Regions from separate parts of the Nitrococcus sp. genome, predicted to be linked through region 2. Evidence: predicted binding sites of a transcription regulator. Region 2 holds the regulator's gene; each other region holds the start of a gene.

Region 1 (7,734 bases), on a different contig from region 2:
AAGTCCCGGAAGTCATGCAGCTCGCCGCCCGACTGCCCGTCTGCCGAACGCATCTGGGCCACGCCGGCAAGACCGTGTTCGATCAATTGTGCTGCGCCTGCCACGGTCTTTCCGTATTGGTCACCGGGCGGCACGGCGACGAGGCACGCACGCTGCTCTTCGACGTCGGGCCGTATCCGCGGGTCTGGCTCGACAACGCCCGGCGCCTCGGTGTCGATCTCGCGACGATCGAGTGCGTCTTTCTCTCGCACTGGCACTTTGATCACAGCGGCGCGTTACCCGAGGTGATTGCCGCAATCAGCCGGGCTCGGGAGGCGGCTGGCCTAAATGACCCGGTCATCGCAGACCTGCATCCCGATCGCCCCGATCAGCGCGGCATACTCCTGCCGAACGGGGAGATGCTGTTGCTGCCCGAAGAGCCGCGCTTCGATGAAATCGTCCGCGGCGGCGGACGACTGGCCACGCACGCCGATGCGCATACGCTATGCGGGGGCTTTTTCTTCGGCAGCGGCGCCATCGAGCGCGTCACGGCCTACGAGACCGGGCTTGTCGGACATCATTCCTTTCGCGGCGAGGCAGGAACGGCCGATCCGCTGATCATGGACGAGCGGTTCGTGGCCATTCACGTTAAAGGCCGGGGCATCACGGTGCTCTCCGCGTGTTCGCATGCGGGGATCGTGAACGCCTGCCTGAGCGCGCAGCAACGCTTCCGGGATGCGCCGATCGACTTGGTGCTGGGTGGCTTTCATCTCGCCGGCAAGGCGATGGAACAGCGCATCGAACCGACGCTGCGCGATCTTGGCCAACGGATTCGCCCGCGCCTCATCGCCCCCGGCCATTGCACCGGCTGGCGGGCCAAGGCACGTCTTGCCGAATCCTTCGCACCGGGGCGCTACGCTCCGAGCGCGGTCGGAACGGCATACCGCCTCGTCTCGCAAGCAGACTGACCGCCCTCGCACGGGCATCCGATATTGTTGCGAACGCTCCAGAGCACAATGGCAGCGATGCAGCGCACGCGCCGCACCCTGACAGGAGGCTGAAAAATACCACCCCGCGCCGAGAGCCTCTTCGCTCGGTAACGCTCCCCGTGAGCGAAAATTTGCCTCAGCGATCTCCAGACGTAAGATTTAGGGGAAGAACATTGCGGTTTGTGATCATTGTCGCGGATTAATGCAAGCGCAACGACGGCGTCAGTGCCAAAGCGCCCACCTTAGCGCGAGCACGCGCCTCCCCCGGGAAGAGGCCGGTTTATGGAACAGCGAATCACTCTCGTCACGCTCGGTGTTGAGGAACTGGACAGGAGCACCGCCTTCTTCGAGCGACTGGGATGGCGGCGCTCCGTGAAACGAGCGCAGGGCGTGACGCTTTTCCAATGCGGGTGCATCGGGCTCGCGCTTTTCCCTTTGGAAGAATTGGCCCTGAACGCCGGTATCTCGCCTGCGCGATGGGGCTTTGCGGGCATCGCGCTCGCCTTCAACACCCGCTCGAAAGACGAGGTCGATGCGGTTCTCAAGGAGGCGAAAGCCGCCGGCGCGGAGATAGTCAAACCCGGCACGGATGCCTTTTGGGGCGGGTATTCGGGTTATTTCCGCGACCTGGACGGTTATCTTTGGGAAGTCGCATGGAATCCCGGATTCCCCTTGAGTGAAAACGGCGCCGTATCGCTTCCGGACTGATTCGTGAGCGGTAAGCCAACAGCGTGCCATTCGCCGAGCGTGCAGATTCCGCACGATGGCGATCAGCACATCTCGGCACGTCTTGCCGAAATCCGTGCGCGCATCGCGTAGCGCAACCGATCCCGTTACAAGGGCGGCGGCTGGTGCGAGAGCACCACTTCGCTGCGTGCCCGGGATGCACGGCCGCGTTGGGATGAGGTAGGAAAGCGCTTGCCGCTTCCGGCGCGGACGCATCATGCAGGACATCGAGGCCGCATGAGCCGCCTTGCTGAGCTTTCGCGTTTCGCGCTTGGCGTGGATGATGCGTCGTCGAGTAACCGAGCGGATTTTTTCCCGAAACAGCAGGGGCAATTATGGATGAGACGGCGATATGGTCACTGCCGTTGAGCATCGCCGTTTTCGTCGGCGCAGCGCTGCTCACGACCATGCTCGGTATCCGATTGTCGCGTGCAGGCGACGAGCTCGCGGACCGTACGGGGCTCGGTGAGGCGGTATTCGGCTCGATCTTCTTCGGCGGCATGATCTCACTGTCCGGGATTGTCATGACCGCAACGGCCGCCAGCAACGACCAGGCCTCGCTCGCCTACAGCAACGCCGTTGGCGGCGTTGCGGCGCAGATCTTTGCGCTGGGCATTGCCGATGTCGCCTATCGGCGGGCGAACCTCGAGCATGCCGCGGCTTCACTGCCCAACGCGGTGTTTGCGGTCGTGCTCTGCTGGCTTCTGTGCATCGCCCTGCTGGCGAGTCTCGCCCCGCCCATCACCTTATTACAGATCAACATCGCGTCGCCTATGCTTGTCGCCGTCTACATCTTTGGTCTGCGGCAGGTTCAGGCAACCCGCAACGACCCCCAATGGCATGCCAAAAAGACCGCGCAAACCGTGGAAGACCGGCCGGGGCGGCGTTCCAATCGCAGCCTCGCGGGACTGTGGGCGGATTTTGCGCTTTCCGGTCTCGCGGTATCCGCGGGTGGCTGGGCCATCGCCCGAGCGGCGATATCGCTCGTGGAGCACCTGGGCCTGGATGCAAGCTTCGTCGGCGCCATACTCATGGGAACCGTCAATGCGATCCCCGAAACGGTCACCGCGATTGCCGCGGTGCGCACCGGGGCGCTCACACTCGCCGTAGGCGGGGTTCTGGGCGGCAACGCTTTCGACGTACTGAACCTTGCGGTGGGCGACCTCGCCTATCGCGGGGGCTCGCTCTATCATGCCGCGCAGCGCGACGATCTGTTCGTGACCCTTACCGGCCTGCTCATGACCTTGATCGTACTCGGGGGCTTGTTGCGCCGGGAAAGACGCGGACCGCTGGGCATCGGATTCGAGGGGATCGCACTGGCAGCGGTTTACGCCCTGATGGTGATAATCACGATCCTGTGAGACGCTTGGCACTACCTTCGCAACTGTCGCCGGATGGCTACGCCGCCGCCCGGCGCTGTAGGCCGGCGAAGCCTTCGGCCTGCAGCACCCCGGCGGCCAGCATGTTTACTGCAGTTTACGCAGACGCTCGCGGACCTTGGGGTCCTCCTGCGCCGCTTGGGTGATCTGGTTGTATTCCTGCACCGTCAGGCCGGTCGCGGTTACCGCCCCCGCCATCTCCTGGCGAGCCGCTGTCTTTAGCTTCATCGCCTCGTCCTCGCCTTGGGCGCCGTTCAACCGCTGGCGATAGTCCTGGCTGATGTCCATGATCTTCTCCTGCGCCTGACTATACTTCTCCAGCTTTTGCTGGGAGACGTCGCCCGTGTCCGCCGCGTATGTCAACGGCGCCGCGGCCAGCAAACCGATCGAAAGTGCCAGGGCAACCTGCTTGACATTGCTCATAGTGCATACTCCCAAGTAATAATTTGGCTGAGAAAAAGCGGCTGATCCGCCTTTCATTGGCGGATATGCATACACCATGCCAGGAATTGAGCGCCAGCCGGCTGCGCCCGCGTGGCGCCGGCCAATCCTCCCGCCACGGTCACGAACCAGCCGCTCATGATGCTCGCGAACGATCGCGCGCCCGGCTCCGGCCTCCACGAAAGATGGCAAGTGATACCGGCAAGCCTTCATCGTCGTGTTGCCGGTTGAAGACGCCTGGGGCCGTTGCAGCCCTCGATTGCCGAGATCCATCGCGACGCGACCGAGCTTCCCCCGGCCGGCATGGCGTCCCTCGCGCTCATGAGACCACCCTGCTGCCAGACAACGCTAAGAGGTATTTCGGTGAGCTTGCCTTGGAGGCACGCTGATGGACGTTATCAGTATCGCGTCCACCACTTGGCCGCGATCGACCGCGAACTCGCCCGAGAGACTGACATGGAATGGTAGATATTTCGAGGGGTTGCCGAGTCAGCTCGCTATGCACGCTTCCAAAGGCTTAGGCGATCGTCCCAGTTGCTCGCGGTAACTGAGCGCAACGGAGGCACGACCCGCCCGTGCATCTCGAGCCATACGCAAAAAATAATTGCGAACAATAATCACTAACGTTACAACTCGCGTTTCTCGCCTGTCACCAGCTTACTCGAAGATCACTCGTATGCCATCGGTTGCCAGCCCCGGTGTTGACACGTTGTACCTCGACCACAACCGCTGGTTATGGCGATTGCTGTACCGTCGATCCGGATGCGTCCATACTGCCGCTGACTTGACCCAAGACGTGTTCCTGCGTCTTCTGGGCAAGGCCTCCTTACCGCTTATGCGGGAACCAAGAGCCTATCTGGCGCGTATCGCCCATGGCCTGTTGGTGGATCACACCCGCCGCCAGGCCCTGGAGCGGGCGTGGCTCGACGCGTTGGCGACCCTCCCCGAGGCCGAGTCACCCTCCCCGGAGGAACATCTGCTTATCATCGATGCGCTGGCGCGGATCGATGCGCTTCTGGCCGGCCTCAAACCACGCGTCCGCCAAGTGTTCCTGCTCTCCCGCCTGGAGGGCAAAAGCTATCCCCAGATCGCCGAACAGCTCGCCGTTTCCTTGAGTGCCGTCGAAAAGGATATGGCCCAGGCTTTGCGCCATTGCTACCACGTATTGATGGGTTGACGGCGATGAGCAAGGTCGTTGGATGAGCTCAGGCGCGGATCACCAGGACATCCCCGAGTCTGTCCTCGACCAGGCATTTCACTGGGCCGTGGTGTTGAACTCGGGAACCGCCACCACCACCGACCACCAGACCCTGGAGACCTGGCTCGATAAAGACCCCCGGCACCGAATCGCCTGGCAACGAGTTCAATTGATAGAACAGGAATTCCTCGCCGCCCGGCCAGCCGCCAAATCCGGATCTCACGCTCTCGAACGCGTCGTGCGACAACGCCGGCACAAACGCCGCGTCGCTGCGGGTCTGGGAGGCCTGCTCTCGGCGTTGATCCTGGTCGGGCTGCTTTTGGGCCTGGCCCCAATGCGCTATCAATGGCAGGCGCAGCAGGCAACCGCCATCGGTGAGCAACGCCACATCGTTTTACCCGGCGGTGCCGAGGTTTATCTCAACAGCCGTACGGCGGTGGATGTCAACAGCTCCGCGCAAGGCCCGCTGATTCGACTCTACCAAGGCGAAATCCTCGTCGACTCCTCAGCGGCCCCCATCGAGGACAAACCCCGCGTGCTATCGGCGGATGCCAGACTCACCCCGATCGGCACGCGCTTTGTGGTGCGGATACGGAACGGCGGCACGGAACTCGCGGTGACTGACGGTCTGGTTCTCCTCGACTCGATTGGTGAAGTTGGCACGGTCCGAGTGAAAGCCGACGAGCGCTGGCAGGTTGCGAACGGCCGGGCGAGCCGCCTGCCACCGTCCGGGCTTCGTCCCGGCGCTTGGTCTGAGGGCATTGTCGAGGCCGACGACGCCCGCCTGGGCGATGTGCTGGACGCCCTCGGCAAACAGCGCTACAGCTGGCTGAACTATGATGCCGCGGCGGCCAATCTGCGAGTGACCGGTATCTTTCGCCTTGACGACACCGACAACGCGTTGCACGCGTTGGCACGCTCGTTACCGATACGTATCGAACGGACGACCGACTGGTGGGTGAGCGTCAAGGCACGAGAGTAAGTCTTACCCCTCATTGCGAACTCGCCCCGCTTTGCCAGCCAATCCCTCTTCCAGGAACCACGAATCGAATACGTTCCGCATAAGGAGTCGCCTCCTCGGCCGTGGCCGTCCGCGCGATGCCGGGAATGGAGGTGCCCCCTCCACCAGAGAGCAGCCGATGCTTTGAACAGCGCAGGGAGGCGCCTGTGACGAGGCTCTGCTGAGTGAGGCCCCACAACGCCGCGTGGGCGGCAGTTTCCCGGGCGTTGCATTGAGCGGGATTATTTTTTACGGGATTGAGCACGCTCGTTCGGCATAGAGGGAAAGCACCTTATTATCGAAACGAACGAGCACGCCCAACCATCGGGTCCCCAGATACCGTCGCGCCTGCACTGTCTTATCGCTGACCCTGCTCGCAGGCCTCGCCGCCTCGCCCGCCGTGGCTCAAGATGGCAGCAGGTCAAAATCCCAGGCCGGCCTGCAGGCCCGCCAATACACTTTGCCGGCCGGCCGCCTCACCACCGCATTGAATGCGCTGGCCCGCCAAGCGGGCCTGACATTATCCGTCGACCCGGCACTGATGTCCGGCAAGACGGCGCCGGCGGTCTCCGGACTGCTCACCGCTCAGCAGGCGCTTGATCGCCTGCTGGCGGGGAGCGGCCTCACCGGCCATATCGATGGCTCCACCATTTTGATCAATGCGTCAGTGGACGCCCGTTCCGGCGTGTTGACGCTCGGGCTGGTGCAGGTGAGCGCGGCACGCCAGGGGGAGACCGCATACGGACCGGTCGACGGTTATCTTGCCAAACGCAGCGCGACCGGCATGAAAACCGATACGCCGATCATTGAGACCCCTCAGTCCATTTCCGTGGTAACCGCCGACCGTAATCAAGGCCATTGGCGCAACGAGGCTGCAGGATGCTCTGGCCTACACCCCCGGTGTCAACACCTCGCCTTGGGGTGATCAGTCCGTCTACGACTGGTCGTATGTCCGTGGTTTCGATGCCTATTCGCCCGGTTTCTATATGGATGGACTGCAGCTTCGCAACAGCGGAACGTGGGGCGTTTGGCAGACTGAGAATTATGGACTGGAGCGGATCGAGTTCCTCCGCGGCCCCTCTTCGGTAATGTACGGACAAGGCGCGCCCGGAGGGATCATCAATGTCGTCAACAAGCGACCCACGGTGGAACCGCTGCATGAGGTTCGCGCGCAGCTCGGCAACTTCAACCGCCAACAACTGGCGGCCGATTTCTCCGGTCCGCTCGATAAAGACGGGAAGTGGCTCTATCGTGCGACCGCTTTGGGCCAGGACGCCGAATGGCCCACCGGCGATTTGCCGAACGATCGTCTCTTCATCGCGCCGTCGCTGACCTGGCAACCAGGCGACGACACTTCACTGACGCTGCAAGCGCAATTTCTCCGCCTCCGCAACGGCGCGGTCTGGAACACATACCCAGCGGCCGGCACGCTGCTATCCAACCCCAACGGCCGGATTCCGGTTTCAACCTTTCTGGGCGAACCGGATTTCAACCGATACAACCAAGATCAGTGGATGGTCGGCTACCTGTTGGAACATTACTTCAACGGTACGTGGAGCGTGCGCCAGAATGCGCGCTACGGTCGCTTCACCGTGGATTACAGAACCTTTTTCGAAGGTGACTTCGTCACCGTCGACCCCGGTGATCCAACCGATCCGGCGAATTTCCGGTTGGTGCCGCGAACGCCTTTCACAAGCGATGAAAAAGCGGACTCGGTCACCGTGGACAATCAGCTGCAAGCCAAACTGCAATTCGGCCGCTGGGAGCATCAGCTGCTGCTCGGCCTGGATTACCAGCGCACGCGTGTCGATGTGACCGCCCGCTTTGGTGGCAGTGCGCCTGCCATCGATGCTTACGCGCCGACCTATGGTGGAACGGTTACCGTGGCCCCACCGTTTATGGATGGGATCACCACGCTCGAGCAGGCCGGGTTATACGTACAGGATCAAATCAAGTTCGCCGATCGCTGGGTCCTCGCACTCGGGGGACGTTACGACTACGCCACCATTGACACGCAAGATC
Region 2 (7,734 bases):
CGCGGGCGAGTGCGGCGCAGTCGAGCCTGATATTCCCTAGTCTTACTGTATTCCGCATTCCCTCTCTCCGACCGATTTGAACGCCACGCACGGCCGAGCTCGATCACTTACGCTCGCGCAATTGCGGCCGGTTTCGCTGTCGGCCGTTCGGTTGGTCATTACCGGGAGTCGTCTGCCAGGGTATTCCTTTGTCTATTGCCACATCCCCCAGGTAGTGAGGGCACATCGTTTATAACGCCGGCTCAGGCGCCTTGCTGGCTGGCTTGCCAGCGACTGATATGCTGGTAAATCTCCTCTTCGCTTTGGCTGCTGCGCAATCGTTCGCAGAAGGCGTGATCGCTGAATAGCTCCGCCAAGGCCGCGAGAATGCGTAGATGCTCGTCGGTGAAATGCTTCGGCACAATCAAGGCGAATAGCAAATCAACCGGTTGCTTGTCGATGGCATCGAAGTCAATCGGCTGGTCGAGTCGGATCAGAGCGCCTAATGTGTCGCTGATTCCGTCTACGCGGGCATGCGGCAATGCAACGCCTTTGCCGAGCCCAGTGCTCCCTAGGCGCTCCCGTCCGATCAGATGCTCGAAAATCGTTCTGTCAGTGGGCTCGCCCATCGTGTTAGCGAGGAGCACGCTGAGAACTTCCAAACTGCGTTTTTTGCTGGTGACATGAACCCCGCAGCGGATACGCTCAGGGACTAACAGGTTGACAACGTTCATTGTCCAATGCCCCAATGGACGAAATTTGAGACGTTCCTCACGTGCGATATTCGCACGGGCCAGGGTCCTGCATCCCGCCCACCGGCTCGTTACTGTTCGAGAGCTTGGCTTACCGAGCCTTCCCGGCGATGGTGATCCGCCCGCTTTTCCTTGTGCTTGACGACTTGTCTGTCGAGCTTGTCGATCAGAGCGTCGATTGCAGCATACATGTCCTCATCAAGCGCATCGGCATAGAGTTTGGCCCCGCTTAAGTTGAGCGTCGCCTCCGCTTTCTGGGTCAGTTTCTCGACGGTCAAAACGACGTGCGCATCGACCACGTTGTCGAAGTGCCGCTCCAGCTTGTCGAATTTCAACGCCACATAATCGCGTAACGCCTCAGTGACTTCCACGTGGTGCCCAGTGATATCGATTTGCATAACGCCCTCTCGGTGATCAGGCCAGACGCCTGCGCTCTGTGGATGACGCGATACTCATGGACTCACGATACTTGGCCACCGTCCTTCTCGCCACATTAATGCCGTCAGCCTGAAGTCGCTCGGTTAGCTGATTGTCGCTGAGCGGGCATGACGAGTCTTCGTCGGCGATCAAACGCCGAATTCGGGCCCGTATCGCCGTCGCGGAACATTCTCCCCCGTCCATCGTCTGAACATGGCTCGAAAAAAAATGCTTGAACTCGTAGGTCCCGCTCGGCGCCCTGAGGTACTTTTGGCTCGTGATGCGCGATACGGTGGATTCGTGCATATTGATTGCTTCGGCCACCTCGCGCAGCACCAAGGGTTTCATTGCCTCAGCGCCGTGCTCGAGAAAATCCCGTTGCCGCTCCACGATACACTGTGCCACCTTCAGCAAGGTTTCATTGCGCGAATGCAAGCTCTTGATCAGCCAACGCGCTTCCTGGAGGTGCTGTCGCATGACCGAGTTGTCACGGCTGTTGTCGCCGCGACGCACGAGCCCTGCATACTGGCTGTTGACGCGCACACGCGGATAGGCATCCGGGTTGACCTCCACATGCCATGAGCCATTTTCCTTGCGCACGTAAACATCCGGAATAATGTATTCGGGTCGCGCACTGCTGATGCGCAAGCCGGGCCGGGGATCGAGCGTCTGGACCAGCGCCAGTGTCTGCTGAAGGGCTTCCTCGTCGAGGCGCAGCCTACGCTTGAGTTGGGCGAATTGCCGCTTGGCGACCAGCCCAAGGTACTGGTCGATGAGCTGCCGCGCCTGCGCGAGCCACGGCGTCTCGGGCTCGAGTTGGTCGAGCTGGACCAGCAGCGCCTCCCGCGGGTCGCGCGCTGCAACGCCCACCGGGTCGAAGTGCTGAACCTGGCCCAGAACGGCTTCCATTTCCTCCGCGGACACGCCCCATTCTGCGGGAAGCGCCATATGGATTTCATCCAGGGGGCAGCTCAGATAACCGTCGTCGCCCACCGCATCGATGATGGCCTCGGCGATGGTAAGCTCCCGGGTCGAGAAGCGATTGAGCTGGGCTTGCCAGGACAAGTAATCCTGTAGTGATTGACCGCCCTCGCTTTGATTGGCAAAAGGATCCCGCTCCTCTGTATAGCCCGGGTCACTGTACACGGTCGTGCCGTTGTAGACATCCTCCCACGTCGTGTCCATCGGCAGATCATCGCTCAGTCGCTCGGTTTGTGCCGCGTCCTCGCGATTCTGCGCCGCGCTTTCGGCCCCCCGCTCGGTCTCGTATTCACGCTCCGAAGGGCTCACGAGCAGCTCCGTCTCATCGAAGCTGTTATCGGCCTCCTCGGCGAGTTCGAGCATCAGGTTGGACTCGAGGGCCTGCTGTATCTCCGTCCGCAGCTCAAGGGTGGGCAGCTGTAACAGGCGTATGGCCTGCTGAAGCTGGGGAGTCATTGTGAGCTGCTGACGCAGGCGAAGCTGAAGCGACTGTTTCATGTTTCGCTGTGCTGGCGAAGCTCCCAAGCGGCTACCGCGTAACGTCCGTGATTGAAACGTATCACATTACAGAGTAGCGCAGCTGTTGATCGATTTCTTATGGTGCCAGAAGCTGGGCGTTCGTCACAGGCGAAAATTACGCCCTAGATAGACCGCCTTGACCTGATCGTCGGCAAGCACGGCTTCCGCAGAGCCCTCGGCGATCATCTTGCCGCCGCTCAGGATGTACGCCCGATCGACAATGCCGAGCGTGTCGCGCACGTTGTGATCTGTTATGAGCACACCGATTCCTCGGGCAACCAGATGCCGGACGATATCCTTGATGTCGCCCACCGAAATGGGATCGACACCGGCGAAAGGCTCGTCGAGCAGGACGAAGCGCGGATCCGCCGCCAGGGCACGGGCGATTTCCACCCGCCGGCGCTCACCGCCGGAGAGACTGATGCCGAGTTGATCGCGCAGGTGCGCCACGTGGAACTCCTCCAACAGGCCTTCCATGATGCGCCGACGCTCGACTCGCGAGAGCCCCCGGCGCAGCTCGAGAATGGCCATCAGATTCTGAGCCACCGTCAGCTTGCGAAAGACCGAGGCCTCCTGTGGCAAGTAACCGATGCCCAAGCGGGCGCGGGCATGCATCGGTAGGCGCGTGATGTCATGGCCGTCCAAGGCGATGCGTCCGCCGTCGGCCGGTACCAGCCCGACGATCATGTAAAAACAGGTCGTTTTGCCGGCCCCGTTGGGGCCAAGCAAGCCGACGATCTCACCGCTTTGGATGTGCAACGAGGCATCCCGGACCACCGGCTGACGGCGGTAGTGCTTGGTCAACCCAGTGGCTTTGAGCTCGTTGCTGGGAACTGGCTGGGGTGTACTCATTGGCTCTTGTCTGCGTCCTTGCCCTGTCTCTGATTGGGATAGATCGTAATATGAATTCGGTTCGTCTTGTCCTTACCGGAATGCGCCTCGACCTGATCCGCCTCGATATCGTAGAGAACCTGGTGGCCCCGGAAGGTGTTGGAGCCCTGCCATAGGGTGGCGCCTTCCAATAGGCGGATTCTGCGCGGTCCGCTCGCATAGTATTCCATGCGCGGCGCCTTGGCGTGCACGTACTCGTTCTCGCCTTCGGGCAGTTCACGGTAGCTTGCCGGATCCCCCTCGACGACAATGTGATCAAGCTCGCGACTGGCCGGGGCGTAGTAGACATGCATGACGTTGCCGGTGATTTTCAGCGTCCCTTGGATGAGCACGACGTCACCGCGGTAGACGCTCACCCCCTTGACGTTATCGACCTCGGCCTGGTTCGCGCTGAGCTTGATGGGTTGGTCACGGTCGCTGTTGCGGGCGACGCTGCTCGAGTACGGCGCCAATAGTGTGATCATGGTGACAATGGCCAGCGACCAGACGATCCACCGCTCAGTGACTCGCTGCTGCATAGTACCCCTCGACCTCGGCGAGCAACTGAACGCGCTGCGTGCGCATCCAGGCCCGGGCACCCGTGGCGTCGATGTGGAAATCACGTCCGTAGACCGTCACCGGCGTGTCGGTATCGGCGTAGTCTTCATGAGGCAGAAGGTGCAGACGCTGCGTCTCCAGCGCAATGGAAGGATTGACCGAACTCGCTGGGCGATTCAGCCGAACCTTGCCACGGAGCAGCACCTCGCTGCCACCGGCCCACATGCGGCCATTGTCGGAGCGTCCGTACCAGGGGGCGCCGGAGGGCATATACACTGTCCATACCGGTTGCTCGATGATCGATACGTCGGCTTGCTGGTAGTGAACCATGCGCTTGCCGCGCACCGTATAGTCGGTGCGACCGTCCGGGCGCGTCACATGAAGGCTGAAGTCGGCGAAATAATAGGTGGTTTGGGTTTGCTCCGATGGCCGTTGCTCCGGCTGCCGTTCATCGAATCGCCACCACGCCAGAATTGCCAGCGCTACCACTGCCCCGAACGGAAACAGGCGATTGCGATTGAGGCTAGCCATGCTGCTCCAATAGATCCTGCAGACGCCCGCGGGCCGCGAGCAGTAATTCACAGACTTCCCGCACGGCGCCGCGACCGCCCGGGCGTCGGGTCTGCCAGCGGCAGGCTGCGGCAAGGCGGGGGTGGGCGTCCGCTACCGCGATGCCCAAGCCGGCGGTGCGCACGGCGCCAAGGTCGACGATGTCGTCGCCCACATAAGCGCATTCGCTCGCCACGATCTCCAGTTGCTGGCACAGCGCGTCCAGCGCACGGCGCTTGTCGCACGTGTTCTGGATCACGTGGCGAACGCCCAGTTCCCGCGCTCTTCTGGCCACGGCGACGAAGCCGCGAGCGCTCAACAGGGCGACCTCGATGCCGCAGGCAATGACCATGGCGACGCCTTTGCCGTCATGGCTGTGAAACGGCTTCATGGCCTCGCCATGCGGGCCAATGTAGAGGGTCCCGTCCGTGAGGACGCCGTCGACATCCAGCACCAGCAAGCGTATCCGTGCCGCGCGCGCGATCACCTCCGCGTCGGGGCGCGCGCAATAGGCATCGGCAAATGCCGACATCAGACCACACCGGCACGCAGGAGATCGTGCATGTTCAGCGCCCCGATAAGACGGTTCTCGCTGTCCACCACCAACAAGGCATTGATCTTATGGCGCTCCATGAGCTGCAGCGCCTCCGCGGCCAGGCTGTCGGCGGAAAGGGTGCGAGCGCCGGGGGTCATGATCTCAGCCATCCGGGTAACGTGCACATCGAGCTGACGATCCACCGCACGGCGCAGGTCACCGTCGGTAAAGATACCCAGTACACGGCCCTCGGTATCGACGACGGTAGTCATGCCTAGTCCTTTGTTGGTCATCTCCACCAGGGCGTGGCTCAATAGCGTTTCCGGGGCGACCCGCGGAATGCGCTCACCCACGTGCATGACGTCCTCTATGCGCAGCAGCAGGCGTCGGCCCAGCGCACCGCCGGGATGAGATCGCGCGAAATCCTCGCGAGTGAATCCCCGCGCATCGAGCAGCGCGATGGCCAGTGCATCGCCCATTGCCAAAGCCGCGGTGGTGCTCGAGGTTGGGGCCAGGCCGAGCGGACAGGCTTCCTCCGTGACGCTGATATCGATGTGCACCGAAGCGGCACGGGCGATCGTGGAGTGCGAGTTGCCCGTCAGGGCAATGAGCGAGACGTCCAGGCGCTTGATCAAAGGTAGGAGGGTCGTGATCTCGCGGGTCTCACCGGAGTTGGATAAGGCAATGACCGCATCGTTCACCGTGATCATGCCGAGGTCGCCGTGACTGGCTTCCCCCGGGTGAACGAAAAAAGCCGGTGTCCCAGTGCTCGCCAAGGTGGCCGCCAGCTTGCCACCGATATGTCCCGATTTTCCCATGCCGGTAACGACCACGCGACCCCGGCAGTTGAGCAGTAGACGGCAGGCGCGCGCGAACTCGTGGTCGATGCGCTGGCGAAGCGCCAGAATGGAGGCCGCCTCCACCTCTATGACGTCACGGCCGAGTTGACAGAGATCCTCATCGGTGGCCCGTTGCCGCGACGGTGGATGCAGGGTATCCGAGTCGGTCATGCTGCGCCTCCTTGTGATCGACCGATGGCGCAATGAGCCTCGCTCGGTGGGCTTTGCACGGCAAGAAACGATAGACGAGCGACCCTTCCGGCGTCGTGCCTGCGATTTTCTGCTGTGGTCATTGAAGCTCTCGACCGTCGAGAAATAGGGTAGACTGCCCACGCCAGGCCAGCGCGCGCTCTGTTACATCCTTTGGCTGAGTAGCTCTATTGGACCCGATGGCTATACCAATAGCAATGTCCCGCTTGCCATAGACGGGCGGCTACGATCTCCGCGCGACCATGCCCACTTGGCATCGCGGTTTTCCGCGGCGAGCAGACGTGCGGGCGCTCGGGCTGTGCATTCCACCGGCGGCGGGTTGGTGATTTGACTGTGGTCAAGCGATGCCGGATACTCGCGGCGCTCGCCAAAAATTAGGCTTTTGCCAAGCTCGTCGAGAACCGTTCTGCCGTTGCTCCGGCGTACGGCGTCGGGTCCGGCAACGACTCAAGCGATTGCACATGGCAACTGATGCGGGTGATCAACACAGCGATTGCGTCGTCGAGATCGAGAACTTGCATTTCTCCCGCGGGCGGCAGCAGATTTTTGCGGGCTTGGATATCGGAATCCGCCGGGGTGAGGTCACCGCGATCATGGGCCCGAGTGGCACCGGCAAGACCACTTTGCTGCGGCTGATCGGCGGACAACTGCATCCGGATGCGGGAAGAATTCGGGTCGATGGGTTGGACGTCCATGCGCTCAGGCGCCCACAGCTCTATGAGCTGCGCAAGCGCATGGGCTTGCTCTTCCAAAGCGGTGCGTTGTTCACTCATCTGAACTGCTTCGAGAACGTGGCCTTCCCGTTGCGGGAGCATACCCGCCTGCCGCCGGCGCTGATCCGCCATCTGGCGCTGATCAAGCTCGAGGCGGTTGGCTTGCGCGGCGCCCGCAATCTTTACCCGGCCGAACTCTCGGGCGGCATGGCGCGCCGCGTGGCATTAGCGCGAGCCATCGCCCTGGATCCGATGATCGTCATGTATGACGAACCTTTCTCCGGACAGGATCCCATTTCCATGGGAATATTGGTGCAGCTCATTCGCCTGGTGAATGACGCCCTCGGCTTGACCAGCATCGTCGTCTCGCACGACGTGGCGGAGACCTCGGAGATCGCGGACCGCGTTCATGTGATCTCCGAAGGTAAGATTGTAGAATCCGGCTCTCCACGGGCGCTGCGCGAGTCCTCATCCGAATGGGTCCGTCAGTTCTTCAATGCCCTACCTGATGGGCCGGTACCGTTTCACTATCCGGCCGCCTCCCTCGAGGAGGATTTGCTCGGCACGGGCGGTGCCAAGGGATTCGTTTCATGATCGAATGGCTACGGCTGTTCGGCGCACAGACGCTTGCCGCCACCGCGCGTCTTGGGCGCGGGCACCTGTTTCTGCTGCGCGTGCTGTTCGGAATGCCGGCGTTATTACTCCGCCCCGGTCTGGTGATCGCTCAAATTTATTTCACCGGCGTGCTTTCCCTGCTCATCATCGTCGTCTCCGGGCTTTTCGTCGGCATGGTGCTGAGTCTGCAAGGATAT
Region 3 (7,734 bases), on a different contig from region 2:
CATTGATCAGCACCGTGATGTTGGAGCGCGATAGCCGGCCAATCGCACGAAACACCTCCTGCATCGCCGGCGCCTCGCCGATGATCTCCGGCGTGTGACGCTGTTCGGAGTGGCTCGGCGCTGCCGCCCGGGCGGCGCCGAGGGCACGCCGCACCAGTGCGACGGCATGCTCCGTGTCGAAGGGTTTCGGCAGGTACTCGAACGCGCCGCCCTGGTAGGCGGCCACCGCGGCATCGAGATCCGAGTGCGCGGTGATCACGATGACGGGCAACTGAGGCCAACGCGCGTGCACGTCACGCAGCAGTGCGAGGCCGTCCAGGCTCGGCATGCGGATATCGGTGATGAGCACGTCCGGTTGCCCTTGATCGAATGCCGCCAGCGCCTCGTGCCCGCTCTCGAAAGGGGCGCTCCGCATTCCCGCTCTCTCCAGAGCCTTGGTCAGGACCCAACGAATGGAGCGGTCGTCGTCAACCACCCAGATACACGGCGAGTCATTCATTGCGCTCCTCGATCGGCAACCATACCGTAAAAACCGTGCGCCCCGGTTCACTCGCGCACTCGATAAGCCCACCATGCTGATAGATCAGTGTCTGGGCGATCGTCAGGCCGATCCCGCTACCCTCGGCGCGATCGCTCGCCACCGGATAGAAGATCGTGTCCTGACGCTCGAGCGGAATTCCGCAGCCATCGTCGATGACCCTGACGCAGGCCACCAGCTTGTGCTCCACGTTGCCGATGGTGAAACGCCGTTGAGTACGCGTACGCAAGGTGATCGTTCCGCTCTCGCCGACCGCCTGAAGGGCATTCCTCACCAGGTTGAGCAGCACTTGAATGAGCTGATCCGGTACCGCCTGAAGCAGTGGGATGCTCGGGTCATAGTCGCGCACGATCGCCACTCCGTTGGGGGCTTCTGCCCGTACCAGATGGCGCACGTGCTCCAAGAGCTGATGAATGTTGGTCGCCTGCCGACGTCCTCGGGCAGCGGGGCCGAGCAAGCCGTCGACCAGGGAACGCAACCGATCGGCCTCTTTGATGATCACGTCGGTGTATTCGTGGTGCTCCGGCTCGTGCAGCTCCCCCTGGAGCAACTGAGCCGCGCCGCGTAACCCGCCGAGCGGGTTCTTGATCTCGTGCGCGAGGTTGCGGATGAGCTCGCGGATCGCCCGATTCTGGGCAAGGAGCTGATTCTCCCGGGAGATCCTCAGGTGACGGTCGAGCTGATCCAGCTCCAGTAGGATACGTCCGTGAGCCAGCGGCGTAATGGCGCAATTCACGGTGATCGCCTGACCGTTGCCGAGCACCATCCGGTGCTCGCGTTCCGTATACCCTCCCTGGCGCTCGAGCGCCAGACCAATGCCGCGCTCGAGCGTGACGGAACTCGGCAGCAGCCGCGCGAGCTCCATGCCGATCGCCTGTCGCGCACTGATCTGCAGCAGCCCCTCGGCCGCGCCATTGAGATAGCACACTCGGCGATCGCCCTCGAGCAAGACGACAGCCGTGCTCAGCAATTCCAGCAGCTGATCCCCGATCGGAGTCAAGCTCGTTTTCATTCCACTATTGACTGGCTGTCGGCCAGGCGTCCATTCCGCTGCCCTCCGCGGCTACGACGACCATGGAGTCCTGCGCCCGCGACGCCGGCAGACGATCCGCTCGGGAAGCCCTGCAGGCGTTACTGCAGCCGCGGTGGTTGATTGGCCGGTATGTGCACGGAGGGGCGATGCATATAGAAGGTAACCGGCTCGGCTCGCGCCACGGCCTTGCCCGAGGCGTCCTCGATCACGGCACCGAGCGTGTGGGTGCCCCGGTTGATCTCATGCAGCGCCACCGTCGGCGCGGTGACGCCGGTACGTATCGGTCGCTCGTCCAACAAAACGCGGATATGATCGTCGTTGCGCAGCTCCGGTTCGATCCTGAAACGCACGACCACGGTCCCGGGGTTGTTGCGTACCGTGGCCTCGGGTTGCGGTTCAGAGATGCCAAAATGCTCATAAGGCTCGGCCGCCGGGGGCTTGTCGGGTGTCAGGGCCGGTACTTCTTCGACCGGCGGTAAATCGATTACCGGGGGCTCTCCCAACTCCAGCCGTTCGGCCCCCGGATGCGGTTTGTCCGAGTAATGCTTGACCCCCTCGGCGTCCGTCCATTGGAAGATGGCGGACTGGGCAGGCAGGGTTGCGAGAAGCAACAACAACACACTTGCCACGATTTGCTTCATACCGCCACCACCCAAGAGTCAAGGGGTCGCTAGACCCCGCCGGCGAGCGCCACCGCTGTGATCAGCCCTGATAGGGCGACCTGTTTTTTCATCCCTCGGCTTACGCGCGCTGCCTACCACGGCCACCGGGACAGCACGAGCACACGGTCTTTGCCGCCGTGACAACGCACGGGATGCCGCCTCAGACGCTGTAATACATATCGAACTCAATCGGGTGCGTCGTCATACGCAGGCGTTGGACTTCATCACGCTTCAAGGCCAAATAGCCGTCGATGGCATCATCGGTAAAGACATCACCCGCCTTGAGGAAAGCTCGATCCTCGTCCAGCGCTTTCAGTGCTTCCTCGAGTGAAAAGGCCACCTTGGGGATCTCCTTCTCCTCTTCGGGGGGCAGATCATAGAGATCCTTGTCCATGGCGTCGCCTGGATGGATGCGATTCTGGATCCCGTCCAGCCCGGCCATCAACATGGCCGCGAAAGCGAAGTACGGATTCGCCGTGCCATCCGGAAAGCGCACTTCGATACGCCGCGCCTTGGGATTCGAAACCCACGGGATGCGGATCGAGGCCGAGCGGTTGCGCGCCGAATAGGCAAGCAGGACAGGCGCCTCGAAGCCGGGCACCAGGCGCTTGTAGCTGTTGGTGGCGGCGTTGGTAAACGCGTTCAACGCCTTGGCGTGCCGGATGATGCCGCCGATATAATAGAGCGCCATCTCGGAGAGACCCCCGTAGCGATCACCGGCGAACAGGGTCTGCCCGACTTTGGCGATGGATTGATGGACGTGACAGCCATTGCCATTGTCTCCGACCAGGGGCTTCGGCATGAACGTCGCCGTCTTGCCGAACGCGGCGGCGACATTGTGCACGCAATACTTGTAGATCTGCAGCTCGTCCGCCTTTTTGACCAACGTATCGAACCGCGTGCCGATTTCGCACTGCCCGGCCGTCGCGACCTCGTGGTGATGCACTTCGGTGACCAGGCCCATCTCGTCCATCGCTTGACACATGGCGCCGCGCACATCATGCAGCGCATCGACCGGCGGCACGGGGAAGTACCCGCCCTTGATCCCGGGGCGATGCCCCATGTTGCCGTCCGGGTATATGCGCTCGGAATTCCAGCGCGCCTCCTCGGAGTCGACCTTACAGAAGCTGCCGCTGATATCCGCGCCCCAACGCACGTCGTCAAAAACGAAGAACTCGGCCTCCGGACCAAAGTAAGCCACATCGCCGATACCGGTGGCTTGGAGGTAGGCCTCGGCACGCCGGGCGACGGAACGGGGATCGCGCTCGTAGCCTTGCATCGTGCTGGGCTCGATGACGTCACAGATGAGATTGAGCGTGGTTTCGTCGAAGAAAGGATCGATAACGGCCGTGTTGGCATCCGGCATCAAGATCATGTCGGACTCCTGGATGCCCTTCCAGCCGGAGATCGAGGAGCCGTCGAACATCTTGCCGCTCTCGAAGAGATCCTCGTCGGCGGCATGCGCGGGAAGCGTAAGGTGCTGCCACTTTCCCCGCGTGTCCGTGAATCGCAGATCGATGAATTTGACTTCTTTTTCCTTGATCATCTTGAGTGCGTCATCAGGTGTGCGAACCATCGGTCGACCTCCATGGTGAATACATGCATGGCTTGCGGCTTGTCTTGTTCAAAGCGCCCTAAAATGTGGCACGAACCATGCCATATATGGAAATAGCCGCCTCAAAGGCGTCTCGCCATCAACGCCGCGGTTTCCAATGGCTCGCAGCTGCTTATTGGCGCACTAAACCGGTGCATTCGATGCGATCTTGCGCTCTATTATAGTGCATGCGCGACGAATATACCTGCGGTCGCTCCTAGCTGAGTTTCGCTATGTGCTTTGGTTCACATAAATCAATGGCGGCGATCACTTACGGGGTCGACGAGCATGCCGTCCGTATGCTCTCGCAGCACACGCCGACCAACCGCGCTCCCCGTCTCGAGCGAGAGATCAGCCGCCTGCAGGGCGGTCATGTCAAAGGTGTCGCCGCGCTCGCGAATGGCCCGCAAGACATCCGTCAGGACGACAAAGGTATGCGAGAGGGCATGAAAAAGCTCCGCGCGATCGGCATGCGGTGAACCTGCCAGATTGCCGTAGGCGGAACGCCCGAGGTCAACGAAATAGCTCAGTCTTACGCGCCGCCGCTCCGCCTGTTCGGGAAACAGGCCGGCGAAGATGAGACACTGATCACCGACCTCCTGCAGCGTCTCGCGCCGCATCTGACCCCGGCTCAAAAGACCGTGCAGAAACTTCAGCGCAAGCACCGACCTCACCAATTCCGGGCGCCGCAGATAACGCATGAGCATGAATACGAGATAGCTCTCGCGCTGCTCATCGAGCGCACATTCGGCCCGGCATGCGGCCTCCGTGACCACACGGTGCCACACCGCGGTGGCACTCGGCTCGAGAATAAATCGGCTCATCACCCACCTCCCGAATTTACCGGCCTCTCCTACCTATATAGGGTATCGGCACCTGAGGGGGAAATATTGGCGCTCGACGGCGCTTACACCGTGCGAACTCGACCCACTATAATCCCGAGCTTGTGTGCCATCCTCGACGGGATAGTCGCGGCGCACGTTATCCAGGGCTTCAGAGAAACGAGCCGAATATGCTGACCTTTCAAGACCTGATCTTTGCGCTACAGGATTACTGGGCGCGGCGCGGGTGCGTGATTTTACAGCCGCTCGACATGGAGGTGGGTGCGGGCACTTTCCATCCGGCGACTTTCCTGCGCGCGCTCGGCCCCGAGCCCTGGTACGCCGCCTACGTCCAACCCTCCCGCCGGCCCCAGGACGGCCGCTACGGAGACAACCCGAATCGGTTACAACACTACTACCAGTTTCAGGTGGTACTCAAACCCTCGCCCGAGGACATCCAGGAGCAGTACCTGGGATCGCTCGAGAAACTCGGCATTGACCTTGCAGTTCACGATATTCGCTTCGTCGAGGACAATTGGGAATCCCCGACCCTCGGCGCCTGGGGCCTGGGATGGGAGGTATGGCTCAACGGCATGGAAATCACCCAGTTCACCTACTTCCAGCAGGTGGGGGGGCTGGATTGCCGACCGGTGACGGGCGAGATCACTTACGGACTCGAGCGCATTGCCATGTATTTGCAGAACAAGGAAAGTGTCTTCGACCTGATCTGGACGGACGGCCCCACCGGAGCGGTGTCCTATGGCGATGTGTTTCTGCAGAACGAACGGGAGATGTCGCAATACAACTTCGAGCAGGCCAGCGTCGATGAGCTTTTCACATGGTTCGATGTCTGTGAGCGGGAGAGCCAACGGCTCGTGGAGCTCGGGCTGCCGCTGCCGGCCTACGAAATGACTTTGAAGGCCTCGCACACCTTTAATCTGCTCGAAGCGCGACATGCGGTCTCGGTCACCGAGCGCCAGGGCTACATACTGCGCCTGCGCGCCCGTGCCCGCGCCGTGGCCGAGGCGTATTTCGCCGCCCGTGAAGCGTTGGGCTTCCCGCTGCTCAAGATAACCAAGGAAGGGAAGGCATGATTCAAGCGCATCGTGATCTTCTGGTGGAGCTGGGCACCGAGGAGCTGCCCCCCAAGACGCTGCGCCCGCTGATGGAGTCCTTTGCCAACCAAGTCGTCGCCGGCCTGGAGCAAGCGCAGCTGCCGCATGAGGCGTACCAGTGCTTCGCCACCCCTCGCCGTCTGGCGGTGCTGGTGCGTTGCGTCGCGCTGCAGCAGCCGCCCCGGCAAATCGAGCGCAAGGGCCCGGCGGTGCAGGTGGCCTACGATGCGAGCGGTCAACCGACCCAGGCGGCGCTGGGTTTCGCGCGCTCCTGCGGGGTCGGCGTCGAGCAGCTCTGCCGCGTGGAGACCGAGAAAGGGTCGTGGCTTGGCTATCGCGCAACCGAACCCGGGCGGGCAACGGCCGAGCTACTGCCGGGTATCATCTCCCAGGCGCTCGCTCGCCTGCCCATAGCAAAGCGAATGCGCTGGGGCGAAAGTCAGGCCGAGTTCGTCCGGCCCGTCCACTGGCTGGTCGTGTTGCTCGGCGAGGACGTCGTACCGGCCGCCCTGCTGGACACCGTCAGTGGCAATACCACCCGCGGTCATCGGGTCCATCATCCCCGGCCGCTTACCCTGCGGCAACCGGCGGAATACAGCGCGCGCTTACGCGAGGAAGGCTATGTCATCGCCGATTTCCAGGCGCGCCGTGAGCTCATTGTCGCTCAGGTCAAGCGCTGCGCCGAGGCGCTCAACGCGCAGCCGGTTTGGGACGACTCCCTGCTCGACGAAGTTACCGCTTTGGTGGAATGGCCTGTGGCGATGGCTGGAGCCTTCGACGAGACGTTTCTCCGGGTACCCTCCGAGGCGCTCATCTCCAGCATGCAAGGCCACCAGAAGTACTTCCCGTTACGCAGTGAGGACGGCGCGCTTTGCGCGCGTTTCGTCGCGGTGGCCAACCTGCAGAGCCGGGATCCGGCGCAAGTAATCGCCGGTAATGAACGCGTTATTCGGCCGCGCCTGGCCGACGCGGCGTTTTTCTGGGATCAGGACCGGCAGCGCTCGCTGGCAGCGCGCATCCCGCAGCTCAAGGACGTGCTGTTCCAAAAACAATTGGGTTCACTGTATGACAAGAGCGCCCGCATCGCCGCCCTTGGAACGCATTTCGCCGCCGCGTTCGGTGTTGCCGATGCGCAGGTCGAACGCGCCGCCTGGCTTGCGAAAACCGATCTACTCACGGAGATGGTCGGCGAGTTCCCCGAGTTGCAAGGCGTGATGGGACGCTATTATGCCGAGCACGACGGCGAAGACCCGGCGATTGCGCTTGCCCTCGATGAAAGCTATCGCCCACGATTCGCGGGCGATGAGGTGGCCCACAGCCCGCTCGGTCAACTGCTGGCCGTCGCGGAGCGCGCCGAGACCCTCGTCGGCATATTCGCGCTGGGCAAGGCGCCCACCGGCGCCAAAGACCCCTTCGCGCTGCGCCGCGCCGCACTCGGCCTGTTACGAACCTGCATCGAAGGACGGCGCTCGATCGATCTCGAGGCGCTCTTCGCTCTGGCTGCCCGGCAAATGCCCAGCGACGTCGATGCCACGGCGCAAGTGCAGCCCGTCGTGCAGTTTTGCCTCGAGCGCCTGCGCGGGCTTTACGTGGAGCGCGATTATCCCGTGGAGCTCTTTGAGGCGGTACGCGCTTTGACCCAGCAAGAAGGCGTCGCCGTTGATCCTTGGGACCTTGACCGACGCGTGATGGCTTGCAGCGAATTCGTGCAAATGCCCGAGGCCGCTAGCTTGGCGGCAGCGAACAAGCGTATTCGGCAAATTCTGCGTCACGCCGGTGCCGATGCGATGCACTTTTGCGACGTGGACGCGAATCGCCTCGAGCACCTGGAGGAACAACGCCTCTATGAAGCGCTCAGCGCGCTGAGCGCGGAGGTCGAGGAACAGGTGAGCGCGGGCGAGTACACAACAGCGCTCCGGCGCCTGGCACGGCTTCGCGCGCCCATCGACCGCTTCTTCGATACCGTGCTCG
Region 4 (7,734 bases), on a different contig from region 2:
GCATCGCCGTGGCCCGGCGCGACTTCATCACCGCCGTCCAGCGTTACAACACCGAGATTCGAACCTTCCCCGGACGCATCTGGCACAGCCTCCTCTACAGCGACATGCCGCTGCGTGAAAACTTCGAAGCCACCGCCGAGAACGCCGAGCAAGCGCCCGAAGTGAAGTTCTGATGAGCCATTATTCAAGAATGCCCGCGCTGGTCCTCTTGTTGCTGTACGCGCTAGCGGCGCCGGCTCAGCCCGAATTTCCGCCGCTCAGCGGTCGCGTGGTCGACCAGGCCGAATTATTGGATGCCTCGGTGGAATCCCGGTTGACGCGGATGCTCGCCGCGCACGAGAAGGCCACCTCGGACCAACTCGTGGTGGTCACGCTGGCGGATCTGCAAGGCTACCCCATCGAGGAATTCGGCTATCAGCTCGGGCGTTTCTGGGGTATCGGCCAGAAGGGCGAAAACAACGGGGTCTTGCTGATCGTCGCGGCGAAAGAGCGGAAAATTCGTATCGAGGTTGGCTACGGGTTGGAAGGCCGCCTGACGGATGCCCAGTCCTCGGTGATCATCAACCGGATCATCGCCCCGGCCTTCAAGCAGGGGGATTTCGCCGGCGGCATCACCCGCGGCGCGCAGGCGATACTGCAGGTTTTGGGAGGCCAGCCGCTCGCGGCAGAACCGGTATCTGCGCGCGGACGCGGGGCAGAGGCGCCCAAGCTGCCGGCGGCCATCCTGTTTTTCCTATTGATATTCATCGTCGTCAGCTTCCTCGGCCGGGGCCGACGCGGACGCGCCGTCCTCGGTGGGTTGCTGCTCGGAAGCCTGTTGGGTCGAGGCCGTTTCGGCGGTGGCGGCGGCTTCGGAGGCGGCGGTTTTGGAGGAGGCGGCGGTGGCTTCGGGGGCGGCGGCGCCTCCGGTGGCTGGTAATTCCATTCCCTGAGCACGAACAGCCCATGACATTACTGAGCACAAGCGATCAAGAGCAGGTGGCCGAGGCGATCACCCGCATCGAGCGGGAAACCGACGCCGAAGTCGTGACGGTTCTGACGGCTAGAGCGGATGACTATGCGTATATCCCACTGCTGTGGGCGGGGATCGTCTCGTTGGTCGTGCCCGGCGCCGCCATCCTGCTCCTCGACTGGTGGTCGGCGTCCCTCCTGCTGCTGGTGCAGTGGGCGACGTTCATTGTGCTGAGCCTGCTGTTCCGGCTGCCACGGATCACCACGCGCCTCATCCCTCGCTCGGTCAGGCATTGGCGGGCATCGAATCTCGCCCGCCGACAGTTTCTGGAGCAGAATCTGCATCGTACCGAGGGCGGCACCGGCATGCTGATCTTCGTCGCGGAAGCCGAGCGCTACGTGGAAATCCTGGTCGACCACGGCATATCCAGCCGTCTCGGCGACGAGGTCTGGCAAAGCCTGGTCAGCGGGTTCACCCAGCGAGTCAGGCAGGGCCGGACGCTGCAGGGCTTCCTGGAGTGCATCGAAGCCTGCGGCGAGCACCTCAAGGAACACCTGCCCGCCACGCACTCGCGCGACGAATTGCCGAATCACCTGATCATCCTGCCCTAGGCCTCTCGCGCCTGAACCCTACGCCTCACAGCACCCGGTCTGCGTAAAACCCGCGATAACGGCGAGCCCAAGTTGTCGGGATACCTTACAGGTTTCCCGGACTCGACCGTGCTGAATTCTCGCAATGCTAGAAAAATAGCCAATATTCATGCATTGGCCCGGTACTTGCCTTATCAGATCCGTTGCAATTATTTTTTTGAGGGGATAACCAATGGAACTGGGAAAATCACTTGGGGCTTTATTCGTCAGCGGGTTACTCACATTCGCTTCATCGGCCTTCGCGAACGTGGTGACCGTGGACTTCACGGGCAATGGCGGGCTTCAAGCCGGCGATTCCATGAACTTCTCGTCGGGCGGCGTCAATGTAACGGCAACGGCCGGCGCCTTCGCGCTCAATGGCGAGCACAGCATCAATTCGCGCATCGGCCAATACAGCCGAGGTCTCGGCAACACGACAAACTACGCGTATGACTGGGAATGGTGCTTTATCGGCTGCATTACCGGGACCCAAACCGTGAGCGACAGCAGCCACGAAGTGGACGACCACGAGCGTCACGGGCACGGTGTTCGCGAGTACATCAAGCTCGACCTCGGCGGCCTCATGGCGAGCCTCATCGGGGTTCAGTTCGGCTATCACGGATCCAATGACGACTCCGCCACCGCCATTTCGATCAGCCCGATGGACATTATTTATTCCGGCGGCGAGTCCAGCGTGGAGGCGGACGATTTTACCCCGCACCTCTCCAGCGTCTTCTGGGTCGGGGCCTATGACCCGAATAATAACAACAACGACTGGAAGCTAAAGAACGCCACCTTCCAGATCGAGTCACGCCCGCCCTCCTCCGTTCCGCTTCCGGCGACTTGGGTTCTGATCGCTGGGGGCCTCGCCGGCCTCGGCATGATGCGGCGCAAGCAAGCGCGCCGGCGCGGGATGAAGGGCTAGACGGGCCGTTCTACGCAGGCGTAAGGCTTTTGATCCTCAGACCCGCCCGCGAGCGTCGCTGAGGTAACAACATGCTTGGCGGCGTGCCGGTTGTCCGGCACGCCGCCTCGCCTTATCCGTCGCCGCAACATCGCGAAACTGCCCTGACGGCGCGCCGCTGACCGCCACCGCCACAGGGACGGCTGAATCCAGTCGGGAACTCCCGCTGCTTATCAGCTCCGTGCGCTTGGGCGACTGCCGGCTAAAGCCGCTCGTCCACTTTCTTGCAAACCACCGAGGTACCCACCGGCCAACCTTGCGCCGGGCACGGGGCATGTCCCGGCGCGACAGCGAATGGTTATTACCTGCGATTGAAAGTATCATTGCGAATTGTTACTTTTTGCAGCCCAATTGCTGCAGTTAAGCCCTATGTCGGAGAATTACAATGAATCAATCACTCCAACCCAAACTCACCGTCTGGATCGGACTGCTTTGCGCACCGGCCTTGGCCGCGGCGGCGCAGCCCGGTTCAAAGCCCTTGATGCTGGAACGAGTCAGAGTGGTGAAACCCGAGGGCCAGCTCGGCTCCACGCCCGGCTCGGCCCACCATCTCGATGAGAGCGACATCCGGCAGCAAAGCTATGCCGACGTCAATCGGGTGCTGCGCAAGGTGCCCGGCGTCTATGTGCGCGAGGAGGATGGCTACGGCTTGTTCCCCAACATCAGCCTGCGCGGCGTGGACACCTCGCGCTCGGCCAAGATCACCATCATGGAGGACGGCGTGCTCACGGCGCCGGCACCCTACTCGGCCCCATCCGCGTACTATTCCCCGAGCGCGGGACGCATGAGCGGTTTGGAGGTGCTCAAGGGCAGCAGCCAGGTGAAATACGGCCCGCAGACCACCGGCGGCGTGATCAACTACCTTTCCACCCCCATCCCCACCGAGCAACGTACCTACGTGCGCAGCCTTTACGGCAGCTACAACGAGCTTCGGGTGCATGCGTTCACGGGCAATACGCTGGACACGTCCGTAGGCAAAATCGGCTATCTGGTGGAGGGCTACGCCCGCCGTGCCGACGGCTTCAAGAGCATTGATCGAACCCCCGACTTTCGCGATAGCGAGAAGACGGGCTTCAGCAACCTGGAGCCCATGATCAAGCTGAGCTGGGAGCCCAACTCCGCGATGTATCAGCGCTTCGAGTTCAAATACGGCCATACGGACAGGGACGCCGACGAGACCTATCTGGGCCTGTCCGATGATGACTTCAATAACGACCCGTATCGCCGCTACGCGGCTTCACGCTTCGACAACATCGACACCCAGCACGATCGCACCTACCTGCGCCACCTCATCGCGCCCACCGACAACCTGGACATCCTCACCACCGTTTATTACGCGGGCTTCGAGCGTAACTGGTTCAAGCTGAACGACCTGCGCGACATCCCGGGCGTAGGCAACATGAGCCTTTCCGAGGCGCTGGCCGGGGGCGCCGGAGGGGCCGGTCTGGCTGTGCTCAAGGGCGAGGCCCCGGGCACGCTGAGGTTGCGCAACAACAGCCGTAAGTACGGCCTTCAGGGAATCGAGTCGGTGGCGCACTACGGCTTCAACACCGGCGCGCTGCGGCACGAACTCTCCGTGGGGGGCCGGGCGCACTACGATTACGTGCGCCGCTTCCAGCGCGACGAGCTGTTCGTGCAGGAGGCGAACGGCACGATCAGCAGCCAGGACCCCGGCACCCCGGGCGATGCCGGGAATCGCAAACAGGAGACGAACGCGCTCGCCACCTACGTTCAGGATGAAATCCGCTACGGTCAGTGGACGTTCATGCCGGGCGTGCGCTTCGAGCACCTGGATTATAAGTTCACCGATTTCGCCAACCAGGCAAACAGCGGCTCCACGTCGAACAATCTATGGGGCGGCGGCCTGGGCGTGGTCTACGCCTGGAATTCGGCCTGGTCCACCTTCGGCGGCGCTTATCGGGGCTTCTCCCCCGCCGGACCCAGTGGCAGCCTCAACGGCGTGAACGAGGAGACCAGCCTCGGCCTGGAGCTCGGCACGCGTTACACCGATCCCAACCAGGCCCTGCGCGCCGAGGTGGTGGGCTTTCTCACCGAATTCGACGACCTGATCGTCATCGACAACATCGGCGGCACCGGCACCGGGCAGACGGAGAACTTCGGCGAGGTGCGGGCTTACGGGGCAGAAGTCTTTCTCTCCTACGACCCCGGCATCGCCAACAAGTGGGCGGTGCGCAACCCCTATTTCGTGAGCTTCACCTATACCAACGCGGAGCAGCAAAACGACGCGCAGTCCACCGATCCGGAGTCCATCTTCAGCTTCGGCGAGAAAGGCAACAAGGTCCCCTACATCCCCGAGTTCCAGCTCACCGCGGGTGCCGGTGTGGAGACGAACCAGTGGGGTCTCAACGCACGGATAATCTATGTTGACGAGACGTTCACGAGCGCCAGCAATACCAGCGGGCAAGTCGACGGGGCCGGCAACCCCGACGCCCGGTTCGGCAAAACGGACTCGTACTGGCTCGCCGACCTCACCGGTCGTTACCAGATCACCAATGCCGTGAAGCTGCTCGCCGGCGTCCACAATCTCCTGGACAAGGAGTACCTGGTCTCGCGCCAGCCCCACGGGCCGCGTCCCGGCCTGCCAAGGTTCCTCTATGCGGGCATCGAGGTCCAGATGTAACCGGCCTGTCCGAATCGTCATGTGACTCCGCCAGTAGCGGCGCCCCCGGTATGGCCACTGTCACCGGGGGCGCTTGACCGATACCAGGTTCGGCCGCGCCGGGCCGAAACGCGGCGCCGCGGGTCGATTCAGTCATCGACAAGAACCGCCGGTGCCGGCAGAATTCCGTTACCCGAATCACTTGGAGTCGCAACTTGCAGATCCTCGAGACAATGCAGGCCGCGGAGCACGAGCAGGTGGTTTTCTGCCGCGACCGCGAGACCGGCCTGCGCGCCATCGTGGCTATTCACGACACCCGGCTGGGCCCCGGGCTTGGCGGCATTCGCATCCGCGAGTACGAATCCGAGCACGCCGCGCTGACCGACGTACTGCGCCTGTCGCAGGCCATGAGCTACAAAAACGCCTGTGCCGGCCTGCATTTCGGCGGTGCCAAAGCGGTGATCCAGGCGCCCCTGCCCCCGGACCGGCGAGCCGCATTCCTTGCCATGGGCCATATCGTCGCCGGGTTGGCCGGGCGGTATGTCGCGACCGAAGACATGGGCATGAGCGAGCCGGACGTCGCCGTGCTCAACGAAGTCACGAAATTCGCCGTCGGCCGGGCGCGGGAGGCCGGCGGCTCCGGCGATCCGTCGCCGCATACCGCCCAGGGTGTCTTCGTGGGCATGCGCGCCGCCATGCGCGCTGCCGGCCTCGGCTCGGATTTCGCCGGCAAGCGGATCGCCGTGCAGGGCTGCGGCAAGGTCGGTCTGGGCCTCATCGAGCGTCTCGTTGCAGCCCGGGCCCGCGTGCAGGCGGCGGATACGCTCGCCGCCGGTGTCGAGTCGGCGCGTGCCGCCGGCGCGGAGATCGTCGCGGCGGACGAAATCCTCTTCCAGCAAGTTGACGTGGTGGCACCCTGCGCCGTCGGCGCCGTGCTGAACGCCGATTCCATCCCCAGGCTGCGATGCAAGGTAGTGGCCGGTGGCGCCAACAACCAACTCGCCACCGACGCGGACGCCGATCGCCTGAGCGAGCGCGGCATCGTCTACGCTCCGGATTTCGTCATCAATGCCGGCGGCGTCATCAATGTCGGTGACGAGCTGGAAGCCGGCGGCTACGACGACGCGCGCGTCGCCCGGAGGGTCGCCGCGATCGAGCAGACGCTGGACGGCATCTTCTCCGAGGCGGCCGAGTCCAACCGCACGACCGCGCAGATCGCCATTGCTCGCGCGCGGCGCCACATTCAGTCCGGCTAGGCGCGTGGGCGGCCCACGGCGTGCTTGAGTGACGGTGAGAAGCGCGGCACCTGCGCCGCGTACTTCCGGTAGCGCTGCCCGAAGACCGCGATCAGATCCCGCTCCTCACAGATGGTGCCGAGCACGATATACGCGCTCATGCCGGCGGAGAATAGCGCATGACCGGCGCTCATCTGCGGCACGCTCCAAAAGGCGAGCAGAAAACCGCTCATCATCGGGTGACGCACCCAACGGTAGGGCCCCGGTGTCTTGAAGGCGCTTGCCGGGCTGCGGGTACCGTGCCAATGGTTCCAGACCTGCCGCAGACCGAATAACTCGAAGTGATCGATCAGGAACGTGGACACGAACAACAATCCCCAACCGAACACAAAGCCCGCCCAGAGCAGGCCGCGCAGCCATGCGGCGTGCGCCGACCAGAGCGTGGCGGGCAGCGGCCGCCAACAGACATACAGCACGATCAACGCCAGGCTCGAGACCAATACGTAGGTGCTGCGCTCCGCCGGCTCGGGCACGAACCGTGTCCAGAAGCGCTTGAAACCGGCGCGCGCCATCACGCTGTGCTGAAGACCAAACAAGGCGATCAGTGCCAGATCAACGGCAAGCGCCACCGGCCAGGCCACGGCGGGACCGCTATCCACGCCCTTGGGCACGCCGCTGCCGGCGAGAAACCCGATCAGATAGACGAATGTGCCCAAGAACACCAAATAGCTGAGCACGCCATGCACGGCAATCATGGGCTTCGACATGACATGACCTCCTGAGATTGCGTCGGCCGTACGGCAACGATTGTCCAATTCCAGCCCCTCCCGACAAGTACGGAATCCGTACTGGCCGCTGCCCCGGAGCCCGCGTTATAGTCCCCGCATGCGCGGATACGGCCAGTTCTGCCCATTGGCACGCGCCGCGGAGATACTCTGTGAGCGCTGGACTTTGCTGATCGTGCGCGAGCTGTTGTACGGCAGCGAGCGCTTCAACGCGATCCATCGGGGGGTGCCCTTGATCTCGCGCACCGTGCTCTCCGAGCGGCTGGCAACGCTGCGCGCCGCTGGTGTCGTCAGCCGCGGCCGCGAGGGCGGTTACCGTCTCACCGAGTCGGGATGGGCGCTGCTGCCCATCGTCATGAGCCTGGCGCGGTGGGGCGACGAATGGATTCAAGATGAGTTCCGCCGTGAGCACCTCGACGTCGGTCTGCTCATGTGGGACATGCGGCGCAATCTGCGTATTGATGCCCTGCCACGGCGCCACGGGGTGATTGCGCTTACCTTCACTGATGCCCCCAAGGGCAAGCGCCGTTGGGGGCTCGTGATCGAGCC

The links. The regulator sigma-54, encoded in region 2, starts transcription at its own class of promoters, with help from an activator protein. The targets are predictions, from matches to a motif close to TGGCANGNTNCNTGCTT.
Region 1: AC52Q4_RS06430 (DUF4168 domain-containing protein) is a predicted target of sigma-54. The motif match lies at 3,562-3,578, and genes of this name have one in related genera.
Region 3: glnA (glutamate--ammonia ligase) is a predicted target of sigma-54. The motif match lies at 3,876-3,892, and genes of this name have one in related genera.
Region 4: AC52Q4_RS14535 (VPLPA-CTERM sorting domain-containing protein) is a predicted target of sigma-54. The motif match lies at 1,718-1,734, and genes of this name have one in related genera.

The regions. Positions count from the first base shown of each region.
Region 1 covers NZ_JBXWZQ010000082.1:1,238-8,971, forward strand. The annotation lists gene AC52Q4_RS06415 (MBL fold metallo-hydrolase) at 1-947, shown strand, start outside; gene AC52Q4_RS06420 (VOC family protein) at 1,251-1,676, shown strand; gene AC52Q4_RS06425 (sodium:calcium antiporter) at 2,030-3,055, shown strand; gene AC52Q4_RS06430 (DUF4168 domain-containing protein) at 3,161-3,496, opposite strand; gene AC52Q4_RS06435 (sigma-70 family RNA polymerase sigma factor) at 4,191-4,691, shown strand; gene AC52Q4_RS06440 (DUF4880 domain-containing protein) at 4,714-5,694, shown strand; gene AC52Q4_RS06445 (STN domain-containing protein) at 6,113-6,637, shown strand; gene AC52Q4_RS06450 (TonB-dependent siderophore receptor) at 6,597-7,734, shown strand, end outside.
Region 2 covers NZ_JBXWZQ010000028.1:11,999-19,732, reverse strand. The annotation lists gene ptsN (PTS IIA-like nitrogen regulatory protein PtsN) at 243-713, opposite strand; gene hpf (ribosome hibernation-promoting factor, HPF/YfiA family) at 803-1,129, opposite strand; gene AC52Q4_RS02415 (RNA polymerase factor sigma-54) at 1,146-2,627, opposite strand; gene lptB (LPS export ABC transporter ATP-binding protein) at 2,751-3,500, opposite strand; gene lptA (lipopolysaccharide transport periplasmic protein LptA) at 3,497-4,057, opposite strand; gene lptC (LPS export ABC transporter periplasmic protein LptC) at 4,038-4,607, opposite strand; gene AC52Q4_RS02395 (KdsC family phosphatase) at 4,600-5,157, opposite strand; gene AC52Q4_RS02390 (KpsF/GutQ family sugar-phosphate isomerase) at 5,157-6,170, opposite strand; gene AC52Q4_RS02385 (ABC transporter ATP-binding protein) at 6,671-7,516, shown strand; gene mlaE (lipid asymmetry maintenance ABC transporter permease subunit MlaE) at 7,513-7,734, shown strand, end outside.
Region 3 covers NZ_JBXWZQ010000003.1:47,024-54,757, forward strand. The annotation lists gene ntrC (nitrogen regulation protein NR(I)) at 1-499, opposite strand, end outside; gene glnL (nitrogen regulation protein NR(II)) at 492-1,550, opposite strand; gene AC52Q4_RS00590 (DUF4124 domain-containing protein) at 1,670-2,212, opposite strand; gene glnA (glutamate--ammonia ligase) at 2,394-3,809, opposite strand; gene AC52Q4_RS00600 (hypothetical protein) at 4,082-4,651, opposite strand; gene glyQ (glycine--tRNA ligase subunit alpha) at 4,840-5,742, shown strand; gene glyS (glycine--tRNA ligase subunit beta) at 5,739-7,734, shown strand, end outside.
Region 4 covers NZ_JBXWZQ010000205.1:4,473-12,206, reverse strand. The annotation lists gene AC52Q4_RS14550 (LemA family protein) at 1-173, shown strand, start outside; gene AC52Q4_RS14545 (TPM domain-containing protein) at 173-919, shown strand; gene AC52Q4_RS14540 (TPM domain-containing protein) at 946-1,563, shown strand; gene AC52Q4_RS14535 (VPLPA-CTERM sorting domain-containing protein) at 1,775-2,506, shown strand; gene AC52Q4_RS14530 (TonB-dependent receptor family protein) at 2,931-5,186, shown strand; gene AC52Q4_RS14525 (Glu/Leu/Phe/Val family dehydrogenase) at 5,381-6,421, shown strand; gene mddA (methanethiol S-methyltransferase) at 6,418-7,167, opposite strand; gene AC52Q4_RS14515 (winged helix-turn-helix transcriptional regulator) at 7,286-7,734, shown strand, end outside.